3 regions of the Streptomyces sp. NPDC002619 genome follow, and region 1 is predicted to be linked to each of the others. Evidence: riboswitches for the same ligand, from Rfam matches in the RefSeq annotation. Region 1 holds a riboswitch; each other region holds the start of a gene.
The links. Region 1 has a riboswitch for thiamine pyrophosphate ahead of thiO (glycine oxidase ThiO). Riboswitches for the same ligand answer to the same signal wherever they lie in the genome.

Region 2: another riboswitch for thiamine pyrophosphate. It lies ahead of ACFYXB_RS34980 (thiamine ABC transporter substrate binding subunit); the one in region 1 lies ahead of thiO (glycine oxidase ThiO).
Region 3: another riboswitch for thiamine pyrophosphate. It lies ahead of thiC (phosphomethylpyrimidine synthase ThiC); the one in region 1 lies ahead of thiO (glycine oxidase ThiO).

The regions. Positions count from the first base shown of each region.
Region 1 covers NZ_JBIAQV010000005.1:256,179-260,310, forward strand. Annotated here, with positions in the region: gene ACFYXB_RS12230 (Rv2175c family DNA-binding protein) at 1-335, opposite strand, end outside; gene ACFYXB_RS12235 (NAD(P)/FAD-dependent oxidoreductase) at 420-1,649, opposite strand; TPP riboswitch at 1,788-1,899, shown strand; gene thiO (glycine oxidase ThiO) at 1,897-3,057, shown strand; gene thiS (sulfur carrier protein ThiS) at 3,054-3,266, shown strand; gene ACFYXB_RS12250 (thiazole synthase) at 3,270-4,064, shown strand.
Region 2 covers NZ_JBIAQV010000034.1:78,632-82,763, reverse strand. Annotated here, with positions in the region: gene ACFYXB_RS34990 (hypothetical protein) at 335-784, shown strand; gene rlmN (23S rRNA (adenine(2503)-C(2))-methyltransferase RlmN) at 956-2,062, shown strand; TPP riboswitch at 2,105-2,212, shown strand; gene ACFYXB_RS34980 (thiamine ABC transporter substrate binding subunit) at 2,293-3,366, shown strand; gene ACFYXB_RS34975 (ABC transporter permease) at 3,411-4,132, shown strand, end outside.
Region 3 covers NZ_JBIAQV010000002.1:533,885-538,016, forward strand. Annotated here, with positions in the region: gene ACFYXB_RS06680 (YibE/F family protein) at 102-1,550, opposite strand; TPP riboswitch at 1,622-1,799, shown strand; gene thiC (phosphomethylpyrimidine synthase ThiC) at 1,792-3,594, shown strand; gene ACFYXB_RS06690 (DUF4241 domain-containing protein) at 3,645-3,884, shown strand; gene ACFYXB_RS06695 (VOC family protein) at 3,821-4,132, opposite strand, start outside.

The sequences.
Region 1 (4,132 bases):
ACCTCCGTGCCGCGGTTCTCGCTCAGGGCCTGGGCGGGAGTGCCGGGCAGGCTGGGGTCGGGGGTGAAGAGCCACTCCAGCATCTCTTCGTCGGAAAAGCCGTCGTCCCGCAGGAGCGTCAGGGTCCCGGACAGGCCCTTGACGACCTTGTCCCCGTCGATGAAGGCGGCGGGGACGTGCAGCGCCCGGTTCTCGCCACGGCGTACGGCGATGAGCTGGCCCTCCTTGACCAGCTGCCGCACACGCGTCACCTCGACGTCCAGCATCTCTGCGATGTCGGGGAGGGTGAGCCAGGCGGGGACGAGAGCATCGATTTTTGCGTCAATCTCGGTCACGGAAACAGCGTGCCATCCCGGACTGACAGTCGGAAGTCGGGCCCCGCCAAACCGGGACTTTTCTGGTCACGCGCGTCATGTTCGTCAAGCGGTGGCTTCCTTCAGCGGCCGGGCCGGGTCCGCCAGCAGCCGTGGGTCCATCGGCGTACCCGCCTCGATCAGCCGCCGCCCCTGCGCCAGGTCCCGCGGCCGGCCCACCGCCAGCAGAGCGACCAGCCGGTCCCCGCGCAGCCAGCAGACGGACCAGGCGGGCCCGGCCGGGTCGCCGCGCCACAGGAGCGTGTCGGCCGCCGCGTGATGACCGACGTACTGGACGAAACGGCCGAACTGCTCGGACCAGAAGTACGGCACCGGGTCGTAGACGGCCGAGGCGTCGCCGACGATGTTCGCCGCGACCGTGCGCGGCCCCTGGAGGGCGTTGTCCCAGTGGTGCACGAGCAGCCGTTCGCCGTAGCGGCCCGAAGGGAAGGAGGCGCAGTCGCCGACCGCGTACACGTCCGGTACGGAGGTGCGCAGGTGGTCGTCGGCCACGACCTCGCCGTGCGCGCCCAGTTCGATGTCGGAGCCGGACAGCCAGGCCGTGGCGGGGCGGGCGCCGACGCCGACGACGACGGCTCCCGCGGGCAGCCGCGAGCCGTCGTCGAGGACGACCTCACCGGGTTCGATGCGCTCCACGCGCGCGTGGGTGCGCAGTTCGGTGCCGCTGTCGGCGTACCAGGCGGTCATCGGCGCGGCCACCTCGGCCGGCAGCGCGCCCGCGAGCGGCCGGTCGGCGGCCTCGATGACCGTCACCGCGCAGCCCGCCTCACGGGCCGCCGTGGCGAACTCGGCGCCGATCCAGCCCGCGCCGACAACCACGATGTCGTGCTGCCGGGCGAGCACCGGCCGCAGCCGCTCGGCGTCGTCCAGGGTGCGCAGCAGATGCACCCCGGGGACGCCCTCCGCGCCGGGCAGGCGGATCGGTTCGGCACCAGTCGCGAGGACCAGGACGTCGTACGGCACCGGTCCCGCTTCGGTGTCCAGTTCATGGTCGGCCGGGCGCACGCCCAGCGCCTCGCTGCCCAGCCGGACGTCGATGCCGAGTGCCTCGAAGTCGACGTCGAAGGCGGAGCCCTCGGCCTTGCCGAGCAGCACGGCCTTGGACAGCGGCGGCCGGTCGTACGGCTGGTGGGGTTCGGCGCCGATCAGCGTGACGGTGCCCTTGAAGCCCTGTTCCCGCAGGGCGACCGCGGTCTGCACCCCGGCCATGCCCGCTCCGACGACGACCACGCGCCGCGCCTGTGACGTGCCTCGTTGCTGCGTCTGCTCGCTCACCTGATCACCATAGACAACTGACAAACAGTCAGTCAGGTGGCGCGTGCGGTGACGTGTTGCACAGCGGCCGGGCTCCCGGCCGGTAGCCGGGTGGTGCCCTTACAGAGCCGTCGGGCCAAGGGCTAGGGTGGCCCACGTACAAGCACTCGCGGGAGCCCGGACGCACCGGGCTGAGAGGGAGGCTGGCGGCCTCCGACCGTACGAACCTGATCCGGGTCATGCCGGCGAAGGGAGGGGCTGGACGCCCATGTCGTCACGTACATCAGACGTCCTCGTCATCGGGGGCGGAATCATCGGCCTGGTCACGGCCTGGCGCGCCGCGCAGCGCGGGTTCGCGACGGCCGTCGTGGACCCCGAACCGGGCGGCGGCGCCGCCCAGGTGGCCGCCGGGATGCTGGCCGCGGTCACAGAACTGCACTACGGCGAGCAGACTTTGCTCGGCCTCAACCTGGAGTCGGCCCGCCGCTATCCGGACTTCGCGGCCGAGCTCACCGAGCTGACCGGCCACGACCTCGGCTACCGCCGGTGCGGCACGCTCGCCGTGGCGCTGGACGCCGACGACCGCGCCCATCTGCGCGAACTGCACGCCCTGCAGCAGCGGTCGGAGCTGGACTCCGAGTGGCTGTCCGGCCGTGACTGCCGCCGTCTTGAGCCGATGCTGGCGCCAGGTGTGCGCGGCGGGCTGCGGGTGGACGGCGACCACCAGATCGACCCGCGGCGGCTGTCGGCGGCGCTGGTGTCCGCGTGCGAGCGGGCTGGGGTGGTGTTCCACCGCGCGTGGGTGGAGCGGTTGCGTGTCGTACGGGAGCGGGCGGCCGGTGTCACCACGGCGGACGGTACGGAGCTGGACGCCGACCATGTGGTCCTCGCGGCGGGCAGCCTCAGCGGACGGCTCGCGGGGGTGCCGGACGAGGTGCTGCCGCCCGTACGGCCCGTGAAGGGGCAGGTGCTGCGGCTGACGGTGCCGAAGCGGTACGCGCCGTTCCTGAGCCGGACCGTGCGGGCCGTGGTGCGCGGCAGCCAGGTCTACCTGGTGCCCCGGGAGAACGGCGAGCTAGTCGTCGGCGCCACCAGCGAGGAACTGGGCTGGGACACCACGGTGACCGCGGGGGGCGTGTACGAGCTGCTGCGGGACGCGCACGAGCTGATTCCGGGGATCACCGAACTGCCGCTGACCGAGACGCGGGCGGGGCTGCGGCCGGGCTCCCCCGACAACGCGCCGCTGCTCGGGCCGACCGGACTCGACGGGCTGCTGCTGGCCACCGGGCACTTCCGCAACGGCGTGCTGCTCACGCCGGTCACCGGCGACGCCATGGCGCACGTCCTGGCCACCGGGGAGCTCCCCGAGGAGGCCCGCCCCTTCACGCCGAAGCGCTTCGGCGCCGTACTCACGGAGCAGCCCGCATGAGCGTCCCTCTCACCATCTCGGTCAACGGGGAGCGCCGTGAGATCGCGCCCGGCACGGCGCTCGACGCCCTCGTGAAGACCCTCACCGCGGCGCCCTCCGGGGTCGCCGCCGCGCTCAACGAAACCGTCGTCCCGCGCGCGGAGTGGCCGTCCACGGCCCTGCGCGAGGGTGACCGCGTCGAAGTCCTCACCGCCGTCCAAGGAGGCTGAACCATGGCCGACGATCCCTTCGTCCTCGGCGGTACGTCCTTCTCGTCCCGCCTGATCATGGGTACGGGCGGTGCGCCCAGCCTCGACGTGCTGGAACGGGCGCTGGTCGCCTCCGGCACGGAGCTGACGACCGTCGCGATGCGGCGCGTCGATCCCGGGGTGCACGGGTCCGTGCTGTCGGTCCTCGAGAAGCTCGGCGTGCGGGTGCTGCCGAACACGGCGGGCTGCTTCACGGCGGGCGAGGCAGTGCTGACGGCCCGGCTGGCGCGGGAGGCGCTGGGCACCGATCTCATCAAGCTGGAGGTCATCGCCGACGAGCGGACCCTGCTGCCGGATCCGATCGAGCTGCTGGACGCGGCGGAGACGCTGGTCGACGACGGGTTCACGGTGCTGCCGTACACGAACGACGACCCCGTGCTCGCGCGGAAGCTGGAGGACGCGGGGTGTGCGGCCGTCATGCCGCTCGGGTCGCCGATCGGATCGGGGCTGGGGATCCGCAATCCGCACAACTTCCAGCTGATCGTCGAGCACGCGCGTGTGCCGGTGATTCTGGACGCGGGGGCCGGTACGGCGTCCGATGTGGCGTTGGCCATGGAGCTGGGGTGTTCGGGGGTGATGCTGGCGTCGGCCGTGACGCGGGCGCAGGAGCCGGAGGTGATGGCCTCGGCGATGCGGCACGCGGTGGAGGCGGGGCGGTTGGCTCGGCTGGCGGGGCGGATTCCCCGGCGACATTTCGCGTCCGCATCATCGCCTGCGGCGGGCCTGGCCGTGTTGGACCCCGAGCGACCTGCGTTCTGAGCGGGGTCGCAGTCCCGTTTTGTCTCCCAGCCGCGCACCACCCGTTTGGTGTCGGCCAAGAGCTTGAC
Region 2 (4,132 bases), on a different contig from region 1:
CCGACCAAGGCCTCCGGGTCTCGATCTACGGCTCGCCATGCCTACTGCCTTGCGAGCAGCGCTCCTTCTGTCTCGTATGGCCGGATCGCTCTCTTGTGGGCACTTCGTGTACGTGTCAAACAGTTGAGAGGCGGGGTTACCGGGGGAGGGGCGCTGCATGTCTGCGTCAGGTGAGGATCGGATTGTGCCGTCGGATTGGGCGGTAGAGCGGTTCGGGCAGCGTGCCGGCGGGCTTGCTGCCGCGGTTCCGGTGCAACTGGCCAGGGCGCACGCGCGAGCTCACGCCGTGCATCTGGCGGCCCGGTTGAAGAAGCGCAGTCCATACGGAGCCACCTTGGCGGAGGCGGTACGGGAGAACCTGGCGGACACGGCGCGGGAGCTGGAGGAAGCCGTGCGGGATGTGCGTGGGTACGAGTACGCCGTCATCAACGACTACGCGCTGTTCCCGTTCAAGTACGCCGACCGTCCGAGGCCCCTTGATCGTGCCCGGTTGGCTTCCAACGCTTCCCCTACGCGTCGCCGGATGCTCCTGGGGCACGGGCCACAGCCTCAAGAAGGGCTTTTCACTCTCGATAACGACCTGACTACGGAGGAGTACGAGGAGCTGCACGAGACGTTCGAGGCGCTTGGAGCCTCCACCAAGCTCGTCTGTCTGTTCTTCACGGCCGACCCGGAGAACGGCATCCACGCCATCCATTGGGGAGACGCCCATCTCGAACCGGACCGCACCTTCACCTGGCTCTACAGCGAGCAGCTCCGGGTTGCTCTCCAGCCGCTCGAGTGACGGCTCAGAGCGGGCGCGATCTCGATCACGTCGGCGACGAGCGGGCAGTCTCCTGGGCCGTCCCTGGGCCGTGCGAGGTCGACCAAAGCTGGCAGACGGCACCCGTGGGTGATCGCCCCCACCCCGCTCTGGCCTGGGCTGGTGGAGTTGATCTGCGACACTGGAAGGGTTATGCCGAAGCCCGGAGAACTCACCTTTGTCGCGCCGCGCGGAGCCAAGAAGCCGCCGCGGCATCTCGCCGACCTGTCGCCCGCCGAGCGCAAGGAGGCGGTGGCCGCGATCGGCGAGAAGCCGTTCCGAGCCAAGCAGCTCTCGCAGCACTACTTCGCGCGGTACGCGCACGACCCGGCCGAGTGGACCGACATCCCCGCCGGGTCGCGCGGCAAGCTCCAGGAGGCGCTGCTGCCGGACCTGATGACGGTCGTCCGGCATCTGTCCACCGACCAGGGCACCACGCGCAAGACGCTGTGGCGGCTGTTCGACGGGACGCTCGTCGAGTCGGTGCTGATGCGGTATCCGGACCGGGTGACGATGTGCATCAGCTCGCAGGCCGGGTGCGGCATGAACTGCCCCTTCTGCGCCACCGGGCAGGCCGGGCTCGACCGGAACCTGTCCACCGCCGAGATCGTGCACCAGATCGTGGACGGGATGCGCGCCCTCAGGGACGGCGAGGTCCCGGGCGGGCCCGCTCGGCTGTCCAACATCGTCTTCATGGGCATGGGCGAACCGCTCGCCAACTACAAGCGGGTCGTCGGCGCCATCCGCGCCCTCACCGACCCCGAGCCGGACGGGCTCGGGCTGTCGCAGCGCGGTATCACCGTGTCGACGGTCGGTCTCGTCCCGGCGATCCACCGGTTCACCGACGAGGGCTTCAAGTGCCGGCTCGCCATCTCGCTGCACGCGCCCGACGACGAGCTGCGCGACACCCTCGTCCCCGTGAACACGCGCTGGAAGGTGCGCGAGGTGCTCGACGCGGGGCTTGAATACGCCGCCCGGTCCGGGCGCCGGCTTTCCATCGAGTACGCGCTGATCCGGGACATCAACGACCAGGCTTGGCGCGGCGACCGGCTGGGCCGGCTGCTGCGGGGCAAGCCCGTGCACGTCAACCTGATCCCGCTCAACCCGACACCGGGCTCCAAGTGGACCGCCTCCCGGCCCGAGGACGAGAAGGCCTTCGTCGAGGCCATCGCGGCGCACGGGGTACCGGTGACCGTCCGGGACACCCGTGGTCAGGAGATCGACGGAGCCTGTGGTCAGCTCGCGGCCACCGAGCGGTAGTCTGGGCGTCGGTACGTCTTGGTGTCGTACCACCACACCTTCATATTCCGACAGGGGAGCGCCACAGCGCTGAGAGTGCGGCAATCGGGCCGCAGACCCTCTGAACCTCGCCCAGGTCATTCTGGGTAGGAAGTTCGGTCATCACTCGAGCTGTTGCGCCCTGCCCGGCGTCCCTCACGGATGCCGGGCAGGGCCGCGTCTCTTCCTGGTCCATCCCAGGAGGACAACCAGTGCACAACAAGACCCTCGTGGCCGTCGCCGTCGGGCTCGGTCTCGTCACGCTGTCCGCGTGCGGTTCGACGGACGACAAGGGCGCCACGGAGTCCAAGACCGTCACCCTCGTCAGCCACGACTCGTGGGCCGTCTCGAAGAACGTGCTCCAGGACTTCGAGAAGAAGTCCGGCTACAAGGTCAGGGTCCTGAAGGACGGCGACGCCGGTCAGGCCGTCAACAAGGCCATCCTGACCAAGGACAACCCGCAGGGCGACGTCTTCTTCGGCGTCGACAACACCCTGCTGTCCCGGGCGCTCGACAACGGGCTGTTCCAGTCGTACGAGCCCAAGGGCTCCGACCAGATCGTGCGCCAGTACCGCGTCGACGAGGACAAGCACCGGGTGACGCCGATCGACACCGGCGACATCTGCGTCAACTACGACAAAGCGTACTTCAGCAAGCACAAGCTGACCCCGCCGCAGACCTTCGACGACCTCGTCAAGCCCGAGTACAAGAACCTCCTCGTCACTGAGAACGCCGCCACGTCCTCGCCGGGCCTCGGCTTCCTGCTGGGCAGCGCCGCGAAGTTCGGTGACGAGGGCTGGCAGGACTACTGGACGAAGCTCAAGGCCAACGGCGTCAAGGTCGTCGACGGCTGGGAGCAGGCCTACGACGAGGAGTTCTCCGGCTCGGCCGGCGGCAAGAAGGCCAACGGCGACAGGCCGCTCGTCGTCTCGTACGCCTCCTCGCCGCCCGCCGAGGTCATCTACGCCGACCCGAAGCCCACCACCGCCCCGACCGGCGTGGCCACCGGCACCTGCTTCCGGCAGATCGAGTACGCGGGTCTGCTGAGCAACGCGAAGAACAGCGCGGGCGGCAAGGCGCTCCTCGACTTCCTGATCAGCATGGAGTTCCAGGACGACATGCCGCTCAACATGTTCGTCTACCCGGTGCGGGAGACCGCGTCGGTGCCGGCGGAGTTCGTGAAGTACGGCCCGCAGGCCAAGGATCCCGAGACCCTGCCCGCCGACGAGATCGCCGCCAACCGTGACCAGTGGGTCAAGTCGTGGACCTCGCTCGTACTGAAGTAGCCCCTCACCAGGGGCGCGCGGGGAGCGCGGCGCGGCTGGCCCTCATGGCCGGGCCCGTCGCGTTCTTCGCCGTCTTCTTCGCCTACCCCGTCACCGCGATCGTCGCCCGCGGTCTGAAGGTCGACGGGGCCTGGCAGTTGGGGCGGATCGCCGACGTCGTGACGCAGTCGGACATCCGGCACGTCTTGTGGTTCACCACCTGGCAGGCGCTCGCCTCCACCGCGCTCACCCTGCTCGTCGCGCTGCCCGCGGCCTATGTCTTCGCGCGCCTGGACTTCCCGGGCAAGCAGGTGCTGCGGGCCGTCGTCACCGTGCCGTTCGTGCTGCCGACGGTCGTCGTCGGTACGGCGTTCCTCGCGCTCGTCGGGCGGGGCGGACTCCTTGACGCGTGGTGGGGCATACGGCTCGACACCACCGTGTGGGCCATCCTGCTGGCGCACGTCTTCTTCAACTACGCGGTCGTCGTCCGGACGGTGGGCGGCCTGTGGTCGCAGCTCGATCCGCGCCAGGAGGAGGCCGCGCGGATGCTGGGTGCCTCGCCGCTGAGCGCCTGGCGCCGGGTCACCCTCCCGGCCCTCGCGCCCGCCGTGGCCGCCGCCGCGCTGATGGTGTTCCTGTTCACCTTCACCTCCTTCGGCGTGGTGCAGATCCTCGGCGGCCCCACCTTCTCCACCCTCGAAGTGGAGATCTACCGGGAGACCTCCGAGATCTTCGACCTCTCCACGGCCGCGGTCCTCACCCTCGTCCAGTTCGTCGCGGTCGGCGC
Region 3 (4,132 bases), on a different contig from region 1:
TGGCGTTCCGCTATGCGTGTGCGCGGTGCAGGAACGCTTCTGCGCCCCCGCGCCCGCCCTCCGGGCGGTGTCACCGCTTATGGCGATGCCCTGCCGGGGTGTCAGCGCTTGCGGCGTCGGCCCCTTCCGCCGCGCGCCGCGGCCGGCTGGGCCCCTTCGGGCGCCGTTTCCCGCCCCGGCCGGTCGGCCGACACCACCAGGGCCGCGAGCGCCGTGGTGAGCGGCACGGAGGCGACCAGCCCGATCGAGCCCACCAGTGTGCGCACGATCTCCTCGGCCACCAGTTCGCTGTTGGCGACCGCCCCCACGCTGCTCTGCGCGATCGAGAAGAGCAGCAGCAGCGGCAGCGCGGCCCCGGCGTAGGCAAGGACGAGCGTGTTGACGACCGACGCGATGTGGTCACGGCCGATGCGGATGCCCGCCCGGTACAGCCCGCGCCAGCCCATCGTCGGATTGGCCTCGTGCAACTCCCAGACGGCCGACGTCTGCGTCACTGTCACGTCGTCCAGGACACCCAGCGAACCGATGATGACGCCGGCCAGCAGCAGACCGCTCATGTCGATCGACGGGTACAGGCCGTGGATCAGGCCGGTGTTGTCATCCGTGTTGCCGGTCAGCGCCGCCCAGTCGATGAACTCCGAGCCGAGAATGCCGATCAGTAGGAGCGAGACCAGCGTTCCGAGTACCGCCACCGACGTACGTGCCGACAGCCCGTGGCACATGTAGAGCGCGATCAACATGATCGCGCTCGCCCCGATCACCGCCACGACCAGCGGATTCGAGCCCTGGAGAATCGCCGGCAGGATGAAGAGGGTCAGCACCATGAAGCTGATGGTCAGCGCGACCAGCGCCATGACACCGCGCAGCCGGCCCACCACCACGACGGCGAGCGCGAAGATGCCGGCGAGTAGCGCCATCGGGAACTTGCGGTCCACATCGGTGACCGAGTACTGCAGGTCCTTCGGCGCCGAAGGCTCGTACGCGACCACGACCTTCTCGCCCTCGTGCAACTGCCGCGACTGGTCCGGCTGCACGATCTCCGTGAACGTACGGCCCTTGTCATTGCCGGTGTCGACCCGGACCGTGGCCTTCTTGCAGGTGCCGTTCTCCTCCTCCTGCCCGGAGTTGCCCGCGGCGGTGGAGGTGTCACCGGTCGGGGTGCCGCCCGAGGCGTTCACCGACTTGCAGCTCACCTCGACGACCGTGGTCACCGTGGCCTGCTGGGTCTGCCGGTCGAAGCCGACCCCGGTGCGCTCGTGCGGCGGGGCTCCGCCGGGCCAGAGCACCACGAGCCCGACCACGACCGCGGCGGTGAACGGGATCAGGATGGCCGCGATGACCTTGCGGAGATGCTTGGAGACGGGCGCGGCCGGGCCATGGCTGTGCGAGTGGCCATGTCCGTGGCCGTCGTGACCGGGCCCGCCGCCATGCCCCGGGCCGAGGTCATGGCCGTCAGAGGCGCCGGGGCCGTGTCCGCCGCCTTGTCTTCCGGAGCCTTGTCTGCGTGGCGGCTCGGGCGGCGGGTACGGGGGCTGATGTGTCGTGGTCACCGACCGATCATCGCAAGAACGGCAGGGGCCCTCTGTTCACCGCGCCCGAATTGACGCTAGCGTGGAGGCTCCTTTGCACACGCGGGAGCTCGGAGCACCGGGCTGAGAGGGCGCTGACCTCCGTCTTTGCGATGTTTCACGTGGAACAAGTGATGTTTCACATGTGACACCGACCGACGGAAACCGCTGCGTCGACCGCCGAACCTGTTACCGGGTAATGCCGGCGTAGGGAGTAGGTCTCATGACCAACAAGGACGCACGCACGCCTGCCTCCACACAGATCTCCAGCAATGGGGAGGCCGGGAAGTCCATCGGCTGGCACAAGGGGTACGTCGAGGGTTCGCGCCTCGACCTGCGCGTGCCGGTTCGTCAGGTGCACCTCACCAACGGGCAGTCGGTCACGCTGTACGACACCTCCGGCCCGTACACCGATCCGCTCGTCGAGACGGATGTCCGCAGGGGCCTGCCGCCGCTGCGGGAGAACTGGATCGTCGCCCGCGGTGACACCGAGGAGTACGCGGGCCGCCCCGTCCGTCCCGAGGACGACGGGATCAAGCACACCTCGCCGCGTGGCGGGCTGCGCAACCTCGACGCGGTCTTCCCGGGACGGCCGCGCCAGCCGCGCCGTGGCCGCGACGGCAACGCGATCACGCAGCTCGCCTACGCACGCCGGGGCGAGGTGACGCCGGAGATGGAGTACGTGGCCATCCGGGAGAACGTTTCTCCCGAGGTCGTCCGTGAAGAGATCGCGGCGGGCAGGGCCGTACTGCCCGCCAACGTCAACCATCCGGAGATCGAGCCGATGATCATCGGCAAGCGGTTCCTGGTGAAGGTCAACGCCAACATCGGCAACTCGGCGGTCACGTCCTCCATCGAGGAGGAGGTCGAGAAGATGACCTGGGCGACCCGCTGGGGCGCCGACACGGTCATGGACCTCTCCACCGGCCGCAACATCCACACCACCCGCGAGTGGGTGCTGCGCAACTCCCCCGTCCCCATCGGCACGGTGCCGCTCTACCAGGCACTCGAGAAGGTCGACGGCAGGGCCGAGGAACTGACTTGGGAGATCTACAAGGACACGGTCATCGAGCAGGCCGAGCAGGGCGTGGACTATATGACGGTCCACGCGGGCGTGCGCCTCCCCTATGTGCCGCTCACCGCGAACCGCAAGACCGGCATCGTCTCCCGCGGCGGCTCGATCATGGCGGCCTGGTGCCTCGCGCACCACAAGGAGTCGTTCCTGTACGAGAACTTCGAGGAACTGTGCGAGATCCTCGCCGCCTACGACGTCACGTACTCGCTGGGCGACGGCCTGCGCCCCGGCTCGATCGCGGACGCCAACGACGAGGCGCAGTTCGCGGAGTTGCGCACGCTCGGGGAACTCAACAGGATCGCCAAGCGTTTCAATGTACAGACCATGATCGAAGGCCCGGGACACGTCCCGATGCACAAGATCAAGGAGAACATCGACCTTCAGCAGGAGATCTGCGATGAAGCTCCGTTCTATACGCTCGGCCCGCTGACGACGGACGTCGCGCCGGCGTACGACCACATCACCTCCGGCATCGGTGCCGCGATGATCGCCTGGTGGGGCACGGCCATGCTCTGCTACGTCACGCCCAAGGAACACCTGGGCCTGCCCAACCGTGACGACGTCAAGACCGGCGTCATCACCTACAAGATCGCTGCCCACGCAGCCGACCTCGCCAAGGGCCACCCCGGTGCACAGGAATGGGACGACGCGCTGTCCGACGCACGCTTCGAGTTCCGGTGGGAGGACCAGTTCAACCTCGCCCTGGACCCGGACACGGCAAGGGAGTTCCACGACGAGACCCTCCCGGCGGAGCCGGCCAAGACTGCACATTTCTGCTCGATGTGCGGGCCGAAGTTCTGCTCGATGAAGATCAGCCAGAGCATCACAGAGCGGTTCGGCGGTGCGGCGACCGAGGGAAGGTCGCAGGAGGAGATCGCCGAGGGGATGCTTCAGAAGTCGAAGGAGTTCGCGGCGAGCGGGAACAGGGTGTACCTGCCGCTGGCTGACTGATCGACGCGGGCACGGGCGCCGTCCCCGGGTGCTGGAACCCGGGGCGGCGCTTGGCTCGGCTGCAGATGGCGTCGGCCGCGGGGGAGGACGCTCGGCTTCTGCGGGACCACGAGATCTTCGGTTTCGGCACCGATGGCGCCGCGGGCTCCTTCGCCGACTCCTCCGGTCGGGAGGTGCTCGCACATGAATATCGGCGCTACCTCGTGGATCAGCAGCAGGAGCATCGTCAGGTTGCGTCCTGCGGGTACCAGCGCAGTTCCACCGTGTTGCCGTCCGGGTCCTGGACATAGACCGACGTCGCGGTGCCGCGTGCGCCGTAGCGTTCGACGGGGCCTTCGAGGACCGTGAGATCTCCCGCCGTCTCGATGAACTCGTCCCAGTCCAGCGGTTCCACGGTGAGACAGATGTGGTCGACGTTGGACTCCCCCCGAGGGCGGCCGACCAGGTCGATGATGGTCTTCGGTGTGATCCGCACCGAGGGGAACGGGACCTTGCCGGACCGCCACTCGGCCACGCGTACCGGTTCCAGGCCGAGGCG